Thiorhodovibrio winogradskyi: one gene and its partner. The protein of the gene in region 1 interacts with the protein of each later gene in a pairwise test. Links are inferred from orthologs where the notes say so. Each region holds a gene or a part of one and is shown in the gene's direction. Other genes may lie near its edges. The genes, in order: Thiowin_RS19655 and rlmB.

Region 1 (6,878 bases):
GGCGACTTCGGATGACCCGTAGCAGAATGCGCCATGTAGCGAATTGACCCACCTTTAGCCCCTGCGGGTTGCGCCGAGGTGGTTGTGAATTATATCCTATGTAATTAAAATAAAAGCAAAAAATATCCTTTCGCGGATGTTTGGCACGGTCTCTGATTATTGCAGGGTGCCATTCACCAAACTGACCCAAAGGAGGTCTTATGATGACTTTAAGCAACACCCACGCACTGACCAAAACCGCCCTGCTTGCCGCCGGCCTGCTGACCGCGGGTCTAGTGCAAGCGCAATCCATGGGCGGCGGCGCCGCGTCTGGCGGCCAACCGTCCGGCGGACAGCCCCAGGGCAGCTATTCGTCTCAAAGCATGGAGCAAGTCGAGGTCGACGACGCGACCCTGGAGACCTTTGCCGAGGCCTTTCAGGAGGTGCAGCAGCTTAATCAGGAGCTGACCGAGGAGATGTCCAGCGCCAAATCCACCGAGGCGGCCCAGAGCATGCAGCGCGAGACACAGGAAGCCATGGTCAAGGCGGTCGAAGACAGCGGCATTTCCATCGCCGACTACAACGACATTGCCTCTGGCATGCGTTATGACCCGGTGCTGGCCGAACGGGTGAAGGAAGCCGTCAACGAAATGCGTTAATCGCGCCAATCGCCAATGATAGCACTGGTCGCGGCGCGGCGTCGCGCCGTGATCAGCTCAATTCCTGTTGCCAAGAAAGCCCGGATCGCTGACTGAACCTAGATCACCAATTGAACCCAGGTTGCCAGTCACGCGATCCTTGCTCCCGAGGCCCTTCCATGATGCTTTTCGTGAGCTGTTTATGATTCTCTCAAGTGTTCATCGACGCCGGCATTTGCTCATACAGACGCTGGCCGGCGTTGTCCTCCTAGCTTTGCTCGTCGCCACCGCCACAAGCGCCGAAGCACCCGATGTCCGCGCCGCTCAGGCACAAATGCTGATGCGGATTAACCCTTTGCTCGACGGGTATGAGATTCGCGTCATCCCTTTCCCCAACAAATGGCGGCTGGAAGGCGCCGTGGCCAACGCCATCGAGGCCGACCTGGCACGCGAGCTGGCGGAATTGATGGCCAAGGATGACACCAAGATTGTCGATGCGCTCGACCGGGACGCCGCCATACCGGAAGACTCTGGCACACTGATTGATGACGTCAGTGATCGCACCACGGCAGCGCGGCTGCGCCAGCGCTTGCGCTGGCAAACCCGCAATAGCCCGCTGGATGTCAGCGTCGAGGTTGACAAAGGCATGGCGCGCCTGCACGGACAGGTCGGTGCCGCCTCCACCAAGGATCGGCTGGCGGCCATGGCCGTCAGCACTCTGGGCGTCGATGAGGTCTTCAACTATATTAGCGTCGACCCGGCACTCATCCCCAAGGAACGCGAAGCCCAAAGGCGCGCCGAGGCCGAGAAGGTCGAGGATGCCTGGATACAAGCCCGTCTACACCTTCTGATGACATCGGACACCCGAGTGAACGCACGCGCCATCGACATGGCGGTTGAAAATGGCCAAGTCATCCTGAGCGGTTCCGTCACCTCAGTGGCCGAGCGAAATGTCGCCGAAAGCCTGGCCAAGTACATGCCGGGCGTGCAGGAGTTGGACTCACATCTGGTCATTGAGCGTCAGCTTTGAGTTCCCTCCGAAAAGCCATTCCACCGTGAAGCCCCCAAAACCCTCGGCTCTCGGTCGGACGGTCCGGGGACTTTATCGGAGAGGACTCAAGTTTGCATAACAGGATTATCGGTATTGAAAAGCCCGCTGACCACGATTTTTGTGTTCAATGTTTGCGTGTTTAAGCTAGTACTGTCCAGGCTTTGCAGTCTTGGTTGTTGGGATCATACTGAGGTCAACCCAATTTTGACCAGTAAAGAGGTGAATCCATGGCAACCTCTGGACAAGAGTGTCGAGTCAGTTCCCTGGAAGACGCGCCTAAATATTTGGCCTGTCAGTCCGTACCTGCTCAAGAGTCACATAACCTGACGCAGGCCAGGAATCCGCCAGGGCTGCGGCACTGGCCAAGGCAAGCATCATGGCGCGCTTGATGCCCTGCACCGACCGTCTGCCCTACGCGCTCTATCGGGCTGGACAGGTACGCATGCTCGATGCCTGCGCCATCGAGCGCTTCGGCATCCCCGGCGAAACCCTGATGGAACGCGCCGGCACTGCCCTGTGGCGGCTGATCCAAGACCGCTGGCCCCAAGCTGGGCGTCTGACCATCCTGGCCGGCCCAGGGAACAACGGCGGTGATGGCTATGTGGTGGCACGCCTGGCGCACAGAGCCGGGCGCCAGGTGCGCTTGGTACGGCTTGGCGATCACAGCCGGCTGAGCGGCGCGGCGGCAACGGCGGCGGCTGCTTATGCCGAGGCTGGCGGCCGGGTCGCGACCTGGCCCGCATGGCCAGATGCCAGCGATCTGATCCTGGATGCACTGCTGGGCACTGGGCTAACGCGCGCGGTGACAGGCGACATGGCCGCCGCGATCAGGCGCGTCAATCAAAGCCGCGCGCCCGTTCTGGCGGTGGACATTCCCTCGGGTCTCAGCGCTGACACGGGCCAGATCCTGGGTGATGCCATCCACGCCACCCTGACCCTGAGCTTTATTGGGTTGAAACAGGGCCTGTTCACCGGCGATGGGCCTGATTGTGTGGGTGATGTTCGCTTCGACGCGCTTGAGGTTCCGGCGGCGGTCTACGCCAGCACGGTCGCCGCCGCGCGCCGCACCGATTGGCCCAAGGAGGCGTCACGCATTCCACCCCGGCCGCGCAGCGCGCACAAAGGCCACTGTGGTCATGTGCTGGTCGTCGGCGGCGCCCCCGGCATGAGTGGCGCCGCGCGCCTGTGCGGCGAGGCCGCGCTGCGCACCGGCGCCGGTCTTGTCCGGGTGGCGACCCATCCCGAGCATGCCGCGCTGCTTAACCTGACCCGCCCGGAGCTGATGGTCGCGGCGATCTCCACGCCTGATCAGCTCGCCCCCCTGCTTGAGCAGGCGACGGTCGTCGCGCTCGGGCCGGGCCTGGGGCGCGATCCCTGGGGACGGGCACTGTTTGAGCATGTGCTGCAAGCCGAGCAAAGCGGGCCGCGTCCGCTGGTGCTGGATGCCGATGCGCTCAATCTGCTTGCCGAGCAACCCGGGCGGCGTGACAACTGGATACTGACGCCTCACCCAGGCGAGGCCGCGCGCCTGCTTGCCTGCACGACAGCCGACATCGCCCAGGACCGATTCGCGGCCGCTACTCAATTGCAGCAAGGCTATGGCGGCACAGTGGTCTTAAAAGGCGCGGGCACCCTGATCACCAGCTCCGGACAACCAGGGCCAGCGCTGTGCAGCCAGGGCAATCCCGGCATGGCCAGCGGCGGCATGGGCGATGCACTCACGGGTATCATCGGCGCCCTGCTGGCCCAGGGGCTCGATCTGGAACAGGCCGCCAGTGCCGGTGTCTGTCTGCATGCGGCGGCGGCGGACTGGGCCGCGCGCAAGGGGGAACGCGGCCTGCTAGCGTCCGATCTCATCGCCGCCCTGCGCCGACAATGGCGGCGGCAGAAGACTGGGGAGTCAAGGCGATGACAGAGATTTCCATCCCGGATGAGTCAGCCATGCTGCGCCTGGGTCAAGGCTTGGCGCCGCTGTTGTCGCCCTGGCTGGGGACGGGGCTGGGGAAGGGGCTGGAAAAGGCCATGCCGGCACCCAAGGGGGCGCTGGTGTTTCTGCACGGCGAGCTCGGAGCCGGCAAAACCACCCTGGTGCGTGGTTTGCTGCGCGCCTATGGTGTTGAGGGCGCGGTGCGCAGCCCGACCTATACCTTGATCGAGCCCTACGAAATCAGGATCGAATCAACGCCCAGGCGCATTTTTCATCTCGACCTCTATCGCTTGGCCGACCCCGAGGAGCTTGACTATCTTGGCTGGCAGGAGCTGCTCGGCGACGGCGGCCTGTTGTTGATCGAATGGCCCGAGCGCGGAGCCGGAGTGCTGCCACCACCGGATTTCAGCCTTCGCATCGCATCGCGGCCGCCGGGGCGCTCGGTGAGTTTTCGCGGTCGCGGCGATTGGCGGCAGGTCGCAGGCGAGGCGACGCGGGTGCTGGCGCCGACCAATGTCTAGGCGCACGCCATCTTCTGGGCATGCGATGCGTGCGCAAGACTTTATACTGCTTAGAGAAAACACTGGCAAATATCAGAAAAAATAGACAATTTTGCTATCACTTGCTATGCTTTGAGACATTAACGTCTAACATCTTGTGACCTTTGAAGTCCGAGGCTTCCCGCGGGGGGGCACGATGGAAACTATCCGTCTCATCGCCGTCTTGCTCATCACTCTGCTGACCTTGACCTCAAGCGCCCTCGCTGGGGTCGAGATTCTGGGTGCGCGTCTATCCAGCCAGGAAGAGATGACCCGTTTAGTGTTCGATACCTCCGGACCGGTGGTCGAGCACAATATCTTCTCGCTCGACTCTCCGGATCGTCTGGTGCTCGACCTGGCGGGCACTGGCCTTGGTGGCGAGTTGCGCCAGCCTGACGCGGGCAATCCACTGCTGACTCGCATCCGCAGCGGCGAGCGTGCCGGCAAGAGCACCAGAATTGTTCTCGACCTCAAGCGCAAGGTGCGGGTCAAAAGCTTCTGTCTGCAACCAGACGGACGTTATGGGCATCGATTGGTGGTCGATCTCACCCCCAAGCCACAGCAAGAAGCCCGCCAGGAGGCGTTGTCAGCGGCCGCGCGTGATCTATCCGGGCATCCCTCGGTGCAGCAGCGCTCATTTAAAGCGCGCGATGTGGTGATCGCCATCGATGCGGGTCACGGAGGCAAGGATCCTGGTGCCATTGGCGTCCTCGGTACTCGGGAGAAGGACGTGACCCTTTCCATTGCGCGGAAGCTCGCCCATCTGGTGGATCAGCAGGCCGGGATGCGCGCGGCCCTGATCCGCGACAGCGACCGCTTTGTGATTTTGCGTGATCGCATTCGCATTGCCCGCAAGCATCGTGCGGATCTGTTCGTTTCCATTCATGCGGATGCCTTTCATGATCGAAAGGTACGCGGCTCTTCGGTCTTTACTTTGTCCGAGCTTGGCGCGAGTAGTGAGGCCGCGCAATGGCTGGCCGCGCGTGAGAACGAAGTCGATCTGCTCGCCGGCATCGACCTTGGCAAGAGCAATGAAGAAGTCGCCGGCGTGCTGATGAACATGACTCAAAACATGACCATGGAGCATAGTTTGCTGGCGGCCAAGCCGGTGTTGGAGGAACTGGGGCAACTCGGCAAAATGCATCAAAGTCGCATTCAGTCCGCCGGCTTTGCGGTCCTGAAAGCGCCGGATATTCCATCCATGCTGGTGGAAACAGCTTTTATTTCCAATCCCCAGGAAGAAAAGCGCCTGCGCGATCCGGCCTTTCAGCAGCGGGTCGCGGAAGCCATTTTGAACGGTGTCAAGCGCTACTTCGCGGCCAATCCACTGCCGCAAACACTGTTTGCGATGCAAAACAGCAGCGGTGCCCGCTCCGTCCGACATGTGATCGAGCATGGCGATACTCTGCTCGATATCGCCCGCGATTATCAGGTCAGCCTGCCATCGCTGCGTTCGCTCAACCAGCTTCGCGATGACCGCATCCGCGTCGGCCAAGTGTTGCGCATTCCTGAAAGTTGAGCACCGGTTAACGGACGCAAAGACCAGGCACAAAAAAGCCGCTCTGAAGCGGCTGATTGTGCGATGTAATTTCTGGTGGCTACGGCTAGATTCGAACTAGCGACATCGGCATTATGAGTGCCGCGCTCTAACCAACTGAGCTACGTAGCCAAATTGACGCGATAGAATGCCATGTTCAGCCCATCCGGTCAAGCACCAATGTGATGGTTGACTGGGTGTGGCTGGCCTTGCCAGACAACAGCTGTTTCATCTTCTGATGAAGACGGGGCTATGAACCTTGACTGGTGGTGCCCGAGGGGTTGGCGCAGCGCACTGCCAGAAAGAGCCGCGACAGGGCAATGGGTAGTCCGGGCTTGACCTGCTGCAGTGCGGTTGGCTCCTGCGTCCAGGTGCCGGCCTCAAGATCGAAGCCGACAAGTTCCGCCAGGTTGGTGACATAATCTTCCAGGTCGTCGATGTTCATACAGCTCCTCATGATGGATGGGACCGGCACTAATTTGGGTTGGTAATGCCGGGCCTGCGGGGATGGTACCGATCATATTCGCATCAATCGGGCGTGCGGGTCAGCCGTTGGCTATTATCGCGAATCCCGGCCTTCCGGTCATGGCAATTTGTGCGATGCTCATTGATCCAGAGCGTTTGGGTTTTGTTGACGATTTTTTGTCAACTGTTGTAGCCTCCGGGCGCAAAAACTGGGGCTCAGATGCCTGATCCCGAACAACCAACCTGAGTTAAAGAGACGAGAGTACCCATGTTGAATCGCCATTCCATCGGATTTCGCATCGCTTTCTGGTCCGGCGTTGCCATGGTGATTCTGGGCCTGGTCATCACTGGCTACGCGGTCATGCGCATGCAGCAGATGGCCGACGTCCAGCGCGAATCCGGCCTGCGGGCGGCGCGCGATCTAGCGCGCAATGTCGCGAGCAGCGAGGCCGCGAGCATCAAGGCGGCGCTGGAGGTGCCACTCAATGCCGCGCGCACCCTGGCCCAGGCCTTCGTCTCCGCCGCGCGTCCGGATGACGAAAAGCTTACCGCCGCCGATTGGGAGCGCCTGCGCAAGCGCTTCCGCCGGATGGAAATGGCCGCCGATCTGGCCGAATCGCTGATCGCGCCCTATCTCGCCGCCGAGCGCGATGGCAGCATGACGCGTGAGCAGGCACAGGCCGAGGCGCTGCGGGTGATCGGTACCCTGCGCTATGACAATGGCAATTATCTCTGGGTGCAG
Region 2 (6,877 bases), 3.9 Mb from region 1 along the record:
GCAAAATCCGGACGGCTCCATTGACTACCGCATGGGGTTCGATGAACTCAGCGAGGAGGATATCCGCTTCACTTCCGAGGGCGTGGATATTGTCATGGCGCCCGAGTTCGTGCCTCTGCTCGATACGGCGGTGATGGATTTTGTCACCCTGGACGACGGCGAACAGCACTTTATTTTTCTCAACCCCAAAGACACGACCTGCAAGCCGCCAAGCGACGCCTAAGCGCGGGCGTCCACCAAGAGTCCGCATCCTGAGGCTCTCTATATCGTGGATCTATCGAGCGAAGACTCTTTGCGTTTAAATGTGCTGCTTGCCAACAAGCCGCGTGCTATTCGTATTGATGAATCAAAACTCATCGTCTACGGGCTGACGGACCAAGGCGAACGCGGTGTCATCTTGCATCCCACCGGACGCCCGGAATCCTATTTGCGGGCCGTGCGCGAACTCATCTCGGGTCATATTCTAGGTTCCCCCGGCGGCTATCCGGTCTATTTGCGGCGCTGGACGCGCATGGGCCAGATGCGCGATGAAAGCCTGGAACAACTGCTGATGCTGGGTGAGCCCGAGGCCGTGGTGGCGGCGGTTTGCTCGCCCGGGCTGACCGAGGAGCTTGCCCGCCGCGCCTGGTGGGCGATGGAGGATGCCAGGAACGCTCGGCGCATGCTTGCGAATCCTGTCATCGCTGGCAGCGCGCTGGGCCGCGAGTTGGCCTCATATCTAATCGAATTCCTGCCGTTCGAGACTGACAGCGAGCGCATGATGGAGTCCGTGCGCCTGGTGCTGCGGCCGGGCTTGATCGGCCCCGAGGCGCGCCAGGATCTGTGGCAAAAAGCCGCGCGCAAACAGGCCTATTTGCTCGGCTTTCTGCGCGCCCTGCCGGACGATCTGCCCGCGCCACTGCCGCCGCGAGCCGATCTTGCGCAACTCGACCAGGCGCTGGCGCCGCTCGCCGCGGACGGCAACACGGTCGCATGGCTGCTGTTGCGTTGTGCCAGCGGTGGCGGTCAGCGGTTTCTCGACACCCTGTCGCGGGTGTTGGCCAAGCCGCCCAATCAGGAGGTGGTCACCGCCGCCTTCGACCTGATGCGTGAGTATTTCAGCCCCATGCGCCCCGAGGGCGAGCCCAGGCTCACGCTGGCCGAACTAAAGGCCGAGGCCGACGCGGTTGCCAGCGGCACGGTGCCTGAAGGCGCGCATGCCTGCCTGGAGCGCCTGCCGCGCATCGGTCCCGAACTGTCCGCCCTGCGCCTGCTCTCGGGCGTGAGCTACGCTACCCTGCGCCCGGTGCTGCCGGATCCGACCACCCTTGGCACCCTGATGCGGCGCAAGATCACACCCGTGATCGAGCCCCTGCAAGCGGCCATCGCCTGCTTGCGTGCCGCGCCAGATTAAACCGCCATGTTAAATTGGTTGGTATGCCATTGATCGGCTTGGAAATGGTGCGGGCCCTGGTGCTGATTGGGCTCTGCCTGTTACCGACCCTGGCCGCCGCACAGGCCCAAGAGCCCAATTGCGGTCGCGGACCCGAGGACAATATCAACGAAGAGCGCTGGACACTCAGTGAAGACGGAACCGTCGGCGACGAACAAAACCGCCTGGTTTGGAAGCAATGCGCCGAGGGTCTGCGGGGCGAGCGCTGTCGCGACGGCCGCCTGGCCTACTTGACCTGGGAGCGGGCGCTCGCAATCGCCGAGACAAGCACCTTTGCCGGCTACGATGACTGGCGCATTCCCAGGCTCGATGAACTGCGCCAGATCATCCAGCCCGGCTGCCTGTTACCAGCCGTGAATCTGTCGCTCTTTCCCAACACGCCCTCGGGTTGGTTCTGGTTCAACTCCGCCGAGGCCGATAATTCCCCACGCGCCGGCCAGCTTGGCTTTGCCTTTGGTGAGGAGTTTAGCGCCAACCAGCGCAACGTCGTTCATCTGCGCCTGGTGCGGGAACTGCCTGAACAGCCCGAACCCGAGGCGGATGCCGCGGCCAACGCGCCAGCGCCCGATGCTCCCCCAGATCTTCCCCCAGATCTTCCCCCAGATCTTCCCCCAGATCTTCCCCCAGATGTCCCTCCAGATGCTCCAGGCGCGGATGGGCAGCCGCAACCAGGCGAGCCGGGCGCTGCCGAAGCCGGTCAGGATGCGCAAGCCGACCCAGATGCCGATGCCCAGGCAGCCGAACCACAGCCGGCGGACCCGGCCGCCGAGCAACCTGGCGACCCTGGTGCGAATCCTGCCGCTGACCAAATGAATGACCAGGCCGATGGCCAGGCTGGTGACCAGGATGCCGATCCAGCCGCCGGCCAGGATGCCCCCGACAACCCCGATCAGCCAGCCGGACAAGCGGCCGGCGACAACGGCGGCGATGGTGTGGATGGCGCCGAGCAGCCCGGGCTGCTCCCGGGTCCACCCGCGGACGCCCCCGCGGCAGGCCCACCTGGCGATCAGGCGCCGGACAATTGATACCAGGCCAACAGCAACGAGAATCCTGTGCTCAGACTTCGCCCAGCCAGCCATTCCAACATTGGGAGTCTTATTCGCTGTAGTGGCGGCTTCCAGCCACTTCATGACGCGCCAAAATGGCGCGTCTACTGAGAACCGGGCCAACAACCGGGCGCTGGAAAACGAAATTTGGAATTGCTACAAGATCCCTTGTCAGCACACCCGGCGGCTTCGGGTGGGTTAAACTAGCGGTTTTCTCAGCCGGAAGCCTTTCCATCGTGGCCAGACGCAAAAAATCCCAATCCGCCAAAGTGCTTGATCCGCATCGCGAACGCGAGGCGCGGAAATACGACAAGCCCATCCCCAGTCGCGAGTTTATCCTCGAGATCCTGACCGAGCGTGGGGTACCCATGGATGCCGCCGGCGTGGCCAAGGCTCTCGACCTGAAGGATCCCGAGGAGCAGTTGGCACTCGAGCGCCGCCTGGGTGCCATGGTGCGCGATGGGCAGTTGGTGCGCAATCGCCGCGATGCTTTTTGCCTGGTCAACAAGAAGGACCTGATCGCCGGGCGGGTGATTGGTCACCCCGATGGTTTTGGTTTCCTCAAGCCCGATGAGGGCGGGGATGATCTATACCTATATCCCAAGGAAATGCGCGCGCTTTTCCATGGTGATCGCATTGTCGCGCGGGTGACTGGCCGCGACCGGCGCGGGCGACTCGAGGGCGCGGTGGTGGAGATTCTCGAGCGCAATACCCAGTCGGTGGTGGGGCGCTTCTACTCCGAGAGCGGCGTGGGCTTCGTGGTGCCGGATAATAAGCGCATCAGCCACGACATCATTATTCCCAGCGATCGGGTGGGGTCGGCCACCAAGGGCCAGATCGTGGTGGCCGAGATTACTGATCAACCCACCAAGCGCACCCAGCCGCTCGGTCAGGTGCTGGAAGTGCTTGGTGATCACATGGCCGCTGGCATGGAGACCGATATCGCCATTCGCGCGCACGATCTCCCCGTCGACTGGCCCGAGGCCGTGCTGCAACAGATTGCTGGCTTAAGCGAGGAGGTGCCGGAAGCCGCCAAGGCCGAACGCCAGGATTTGCGCGATCTGCCGCTGGTGACCATCGACGGGGCCGATGCGCGCGACTTCGACGACGCCGTCTATGCCGAGCGTAAGCCCAAGGGCTGGCGGCTTTTGGTCTGTATTGCCGATGTCTCGGCCTATGTGAGCCCGGGAGATGCGCTGGACCAGGAAGGTCGCGCGCGCGGCAATTCGGTCTATTTCCCCGATCGCGTCATCCCCATGCTGCCGGAGGTGCTCTCCAACGGGCTTTGCTCCCTCAACCCCCAGGTTGATCGGCTGTGCATGGCCTGTGAGCTTTATGTGAACCGCGACGGCAAGGTCACCCGCTCGCGCTTTTTTGAAGGCGTCATGCGCTCCGCCGCGCGACTGACTTACGACCAGGTGGCCGCCATGCTGGAGGGCGACCCGGCGCTGGGCGAGCAGTATGCCGAGCTGCTGCCCCATCTGCATGAGCTGCATCAGTTGTTTCAGACCTTGCTTGAGGCGCGCAGGGGGCGCGGCGCCATCGACTTTGACACGGTCGAGACTCAGTTCGTTTTCAACGACCAAGGCCGGCTCGAGGCCATTGAGCCGCGCGCTCGCAACGACGCCCATCGGCTGATCGAGGAGTGCATGCTCGCGGCCAATGTCGCCGCCGCGCGCCTGTTCGAGCGCAAGAAGATGCCGGCGCTCTTTCGCATCCATGAGCAGCCCAAGGCTGAGAAGCTCTCCGATCTGCGGGAATTTCTCGCCGAACTGGGGTTGAATCTGCCTGGTGGGGATAAGCCCACCGCCAAGGATTACGGCACCCTGCTGGACTCGGTGCGGAAACGGGCGGATTTTCATCTCATCCAAACCGTGCTGCTGCGTTCCATGCAACAGGCGATGTACAGCTCGGACAATGTCGGTCACTTTGGCCTGGCCTACGAGGGCTATACCCATTTTACCTCGCCGATTCGACGCTATCCGGATCTGGTCGTCCACCGCATCATCAAGCACATTTTGGCCGGTGGTGGCGTGGCGGAGTTGGATTATTCCAAACCCGAGCTGCAGCAGATCGCCGAGCACTGCTCGGGCACGGAGCGGCGCGCCGACGAGGCCACCCGCGACGCCAGCGACTGGCTCAAGTGCGAGTACATGCGCGACAAGCTCGGCGAGCAGTTCGACGGCACCATTGTCAGCGTGCAGGGTTTTGGCCTGTTCGTCGAGCTCGACGATGTCTATGTCGATGGGCTGGTGCACATCACCGCGCTGGATAACGACTTCTACCACTTCGACCCCATCGGACACCGGCTCAATGGCGCCCGTACCGGTCAGGTGTATCGCCTGGGCGACCGGCTGCGGGTGCAGGTGGCGGCGGTGAATCTCGACGAGCGCAAGATCGACTTCGTGCTGGCGCCCACGGCCAAACAAGCCGAGGGCGCCAAGCGACCACGGCGACGCGGCAACCGCAAGCGTGCGGTTGGTTGAGCCGGAGTGCCTTTCTGAAACCGGCTGCCGCAAGCATGACCCACGCCGAGGGCGGCGCGCCCGTCATGGGCATCAATGCCGTGCGCGCCGCTCTGAGTCAGGGCGGGGTGCGTGAGCTGTGGCTTGATCGCGCCCGCCGTGATCGGCGTCTGAGCGAGCTGGTCGATTTGGCGCGCGCCGCCGGGGTGCCAGTGCGTCAGCAAGACCGCTGCGCGCTTGATGAGGCGACTGCCGGCGGCAATCACCAGGGTGCATTGGCCTGGACGCAAGCGCCCGCCGCGCGCGGCGAGGCCGATCTCGACCAACTGCTGGCGTCCGGCCCGGCCGACCCGCTGCTGCTGGTGCTCGATGGTGTGACCGACCCGCACAACCTGGGCGCCTGCTTGCGTTGTGCCGACGGCGCCGGTGCGCTGGCGGTGATCGCGCCGCGAGATCGCGCCTGCGGGCTCACCGCCACGGCGGTCAAGGTGGCTAGCGGTGCCGCGGCTAGCGTCCCTTTCGTGCAGGTGACCAATCTCGCGCGCACCTTGGCGCGGTTACAGGAGCGAGGGCTCTGGGTGATCGGCCTGGCCGGCGAGGCCGACGCCAGCCTGTTCGCGTTGGAGTTGACCGGCCCCCTGGCACTGGTCCTGGGCAGCGAGGGTCAGGGGTTGCGCCGGCTCACGCGCAAGCGCTGCGACCAACTCGCCGCCCTGCCGCTGCGCGGCCAGGTCGAAAGCCTAAACGTCTCCGTCAGCGCCGGCATCTGCCTGTATGAAGCGCTGCGCCAGCGCTTGGCGGGAGCGGCCTAAACCGCGCCGCCGGAAGGCCGCGGGGGCGCGCGTTCCCTGCGCTCAAGCCCAGTCAGTCTGAGCTCCGGCGGTTGCCAGTATCGGGTCTTTTCTGTTTCCATCCACCCATGTCACGCATCAAGTCGTTGCCACCTCAATTAATCAATCAAATCGCCGCGGGCGAGGTGATTGAGCGCCCGGCGTCCATCGTCAAGGAACTGGTCGAAAACAGTCTGGATGCCGGTGCGCGCCAGATTGAGGTGCTCCTGGAGCGCGGCGGTGCCAAGCGCATTTTGGTGCGCGACGATGGTTGCGGCATGAGCGCCGAGGAGCTGCCATTGGCGGTCTCGCGCCACGCAACCAGCAAGATCGCCTCGCTGGCCGATCTGGAGTCGGTCGCGACCCTGGGATTTCGCGGCGAGGCCCTGCCCAGCATGGCCTCGGTGGCGCGGCTGCGGATCCTCTCGCGCCGTGCCGACGCGGACCATGGATTCGCCATCACCGCCGATGGCAGTGACCAGACCCCGGCGGCGGAACCGGCGGCTCATGCCCCGGGTACCAGCGTCGAGGTGCTGGATTTGTTCTTCAATACTCCGGCGCGGCGCAAGTTTTTGCGCACTGAGAAAACTGAGCTGGGCCATATTGAACAACTCATCCGGCGGCTGGCGCTGGCGCATGCCAGGGTCGGTTTTCGGCTGGAACATAACGGTCGTTCGGTGCTGGATCTGCGTGCCCCCAGTCATGGGGATATTAACGACGGGCAAGCAAGCGATGGGCAAGCAAGCCTGAGGCGGCGGCTCGAACAAACCCTGGGGGGCGATTTCCTCGACGCCGCCCTGATGCTTGAGGATCAGGCCGTTGGGCTGCGACTGTTTGGCTGGGTCGCGCAGCCGGCCTTCAGCCGCTCGCAGGCGGACCGGCAGTTTTTCTTCGTCAACGGTCGCATGGTGCGCGACAAGCTGGTTGCCCATGCGGTGCGCCAGGCCTATCAGGACGTGCTGCATCACAGTCGTCATCCGGCTTATGTGCTCTTTCTGGAGCTTGATCCGCGCCAGGTCGATGTCAATGTTCATCCGGCCAAGCAGGAAGTCCGGTTTCGCGAGGGGCGCCAGGTGCACGATTTTATTTTTCGCGCCCTGCATC

The links.
Region 2: the proteins of Thiowin_RS19655 (region 1) and rlmB interact in binary tests that used the Escherichia coli proteins (3 or more experiments, as listed by UniProt). The link is inferred for Thiorhodovibrio winogradskyi from one-to-one orthologs.

What each region holds. Positions count from the first base shown.
Region 1 is NZ_CP121472.1:4,298,004-4,304,881, forward strand. The notes cover bases 1,419-4,312. They hold Thiowin_RS19655 (NAD(P)H-hydrate dehydratase), read left to right. Parts: upstream 1,419-2,044; coding sequence 2,045-3,580; downstream 3,581-4,312. Other genes in these bases: Thiowin_RS19650 (BON domain-containing protein), read left to right, coding at 1,419-1,647; tsaE (tRNA (adenosine(37)-N6)-threonylcarbamoyltransferase complex ATPase subunit type 1 TsaE), read left to right, coding at 3,577-4,116; Thiowin_RS19665 (N-acetylmuramoyl-L-alanine amidase), read left to right, coding at 4,292-4,312. Also shown: Thiowin_RS19640 (sigma-54-dependent transcriptional regulator), read left to right, coding at 1-22; Thiowin_RS19645 (DUF4168 domain-containing protein), read left to right, coding at 201-638; more of Thiowin_RS19650, read left to right, coding at 820-1,418; more of Thiowin_RS19665, read left to right, coding at 4,313-5,653; Thiowin_RS19675 (hypothetical protein), read right to left, coding at 5,922-6,116; Thiowin_RS19680 (methyl-accepting chemotaxis protein), read left to right, coding at 6,405-6,878. UniProt on the Escherichia coli protein: Bifunctional enzyme that catalyzes the epimerization of the S- and R-forms of NAD(P)HX and the dehydration of the S-form of NAD(P)HX at the expense of ADP, which is converted to AMP.
Region 2 is NZ_CP121472.1:371,455-378,331, forward strand. The notes cover bases 3,985-6,877. They hold rlmB (23S rRNA (guanosine(2251)-2'-O)-methyltransferase RlmB), read left to right. Parts: upstream 3,985-4,999; coding sequence 5,000-5,755; downstream 5,756-6,877. Other genes in these bases: rnr (ribonuclease R), read left to right, coding at 3,985-4,964; mutL (DNA mismatch repair endonuclease MutL), read left to right, coding at 5,863-6,877. In the rest of the region: Thiowin_RS01895 (HesB/IscA family protein), read left to right, coding at 1-223; Thiowin_RS01900 (sulfur reduction protein DsrS), read left to right, coding at 269-1,393; Thiowin_RS01905 (Lcl C-terminal domain-containing protein), read left to right, coding at 1,417-2,457; more of rnr, read left to right, coding at 2,715-3,984. UniProt on the Escherichia coli protein: Specifically methylates the ribose of guanosine 2251 in 23S rRNA.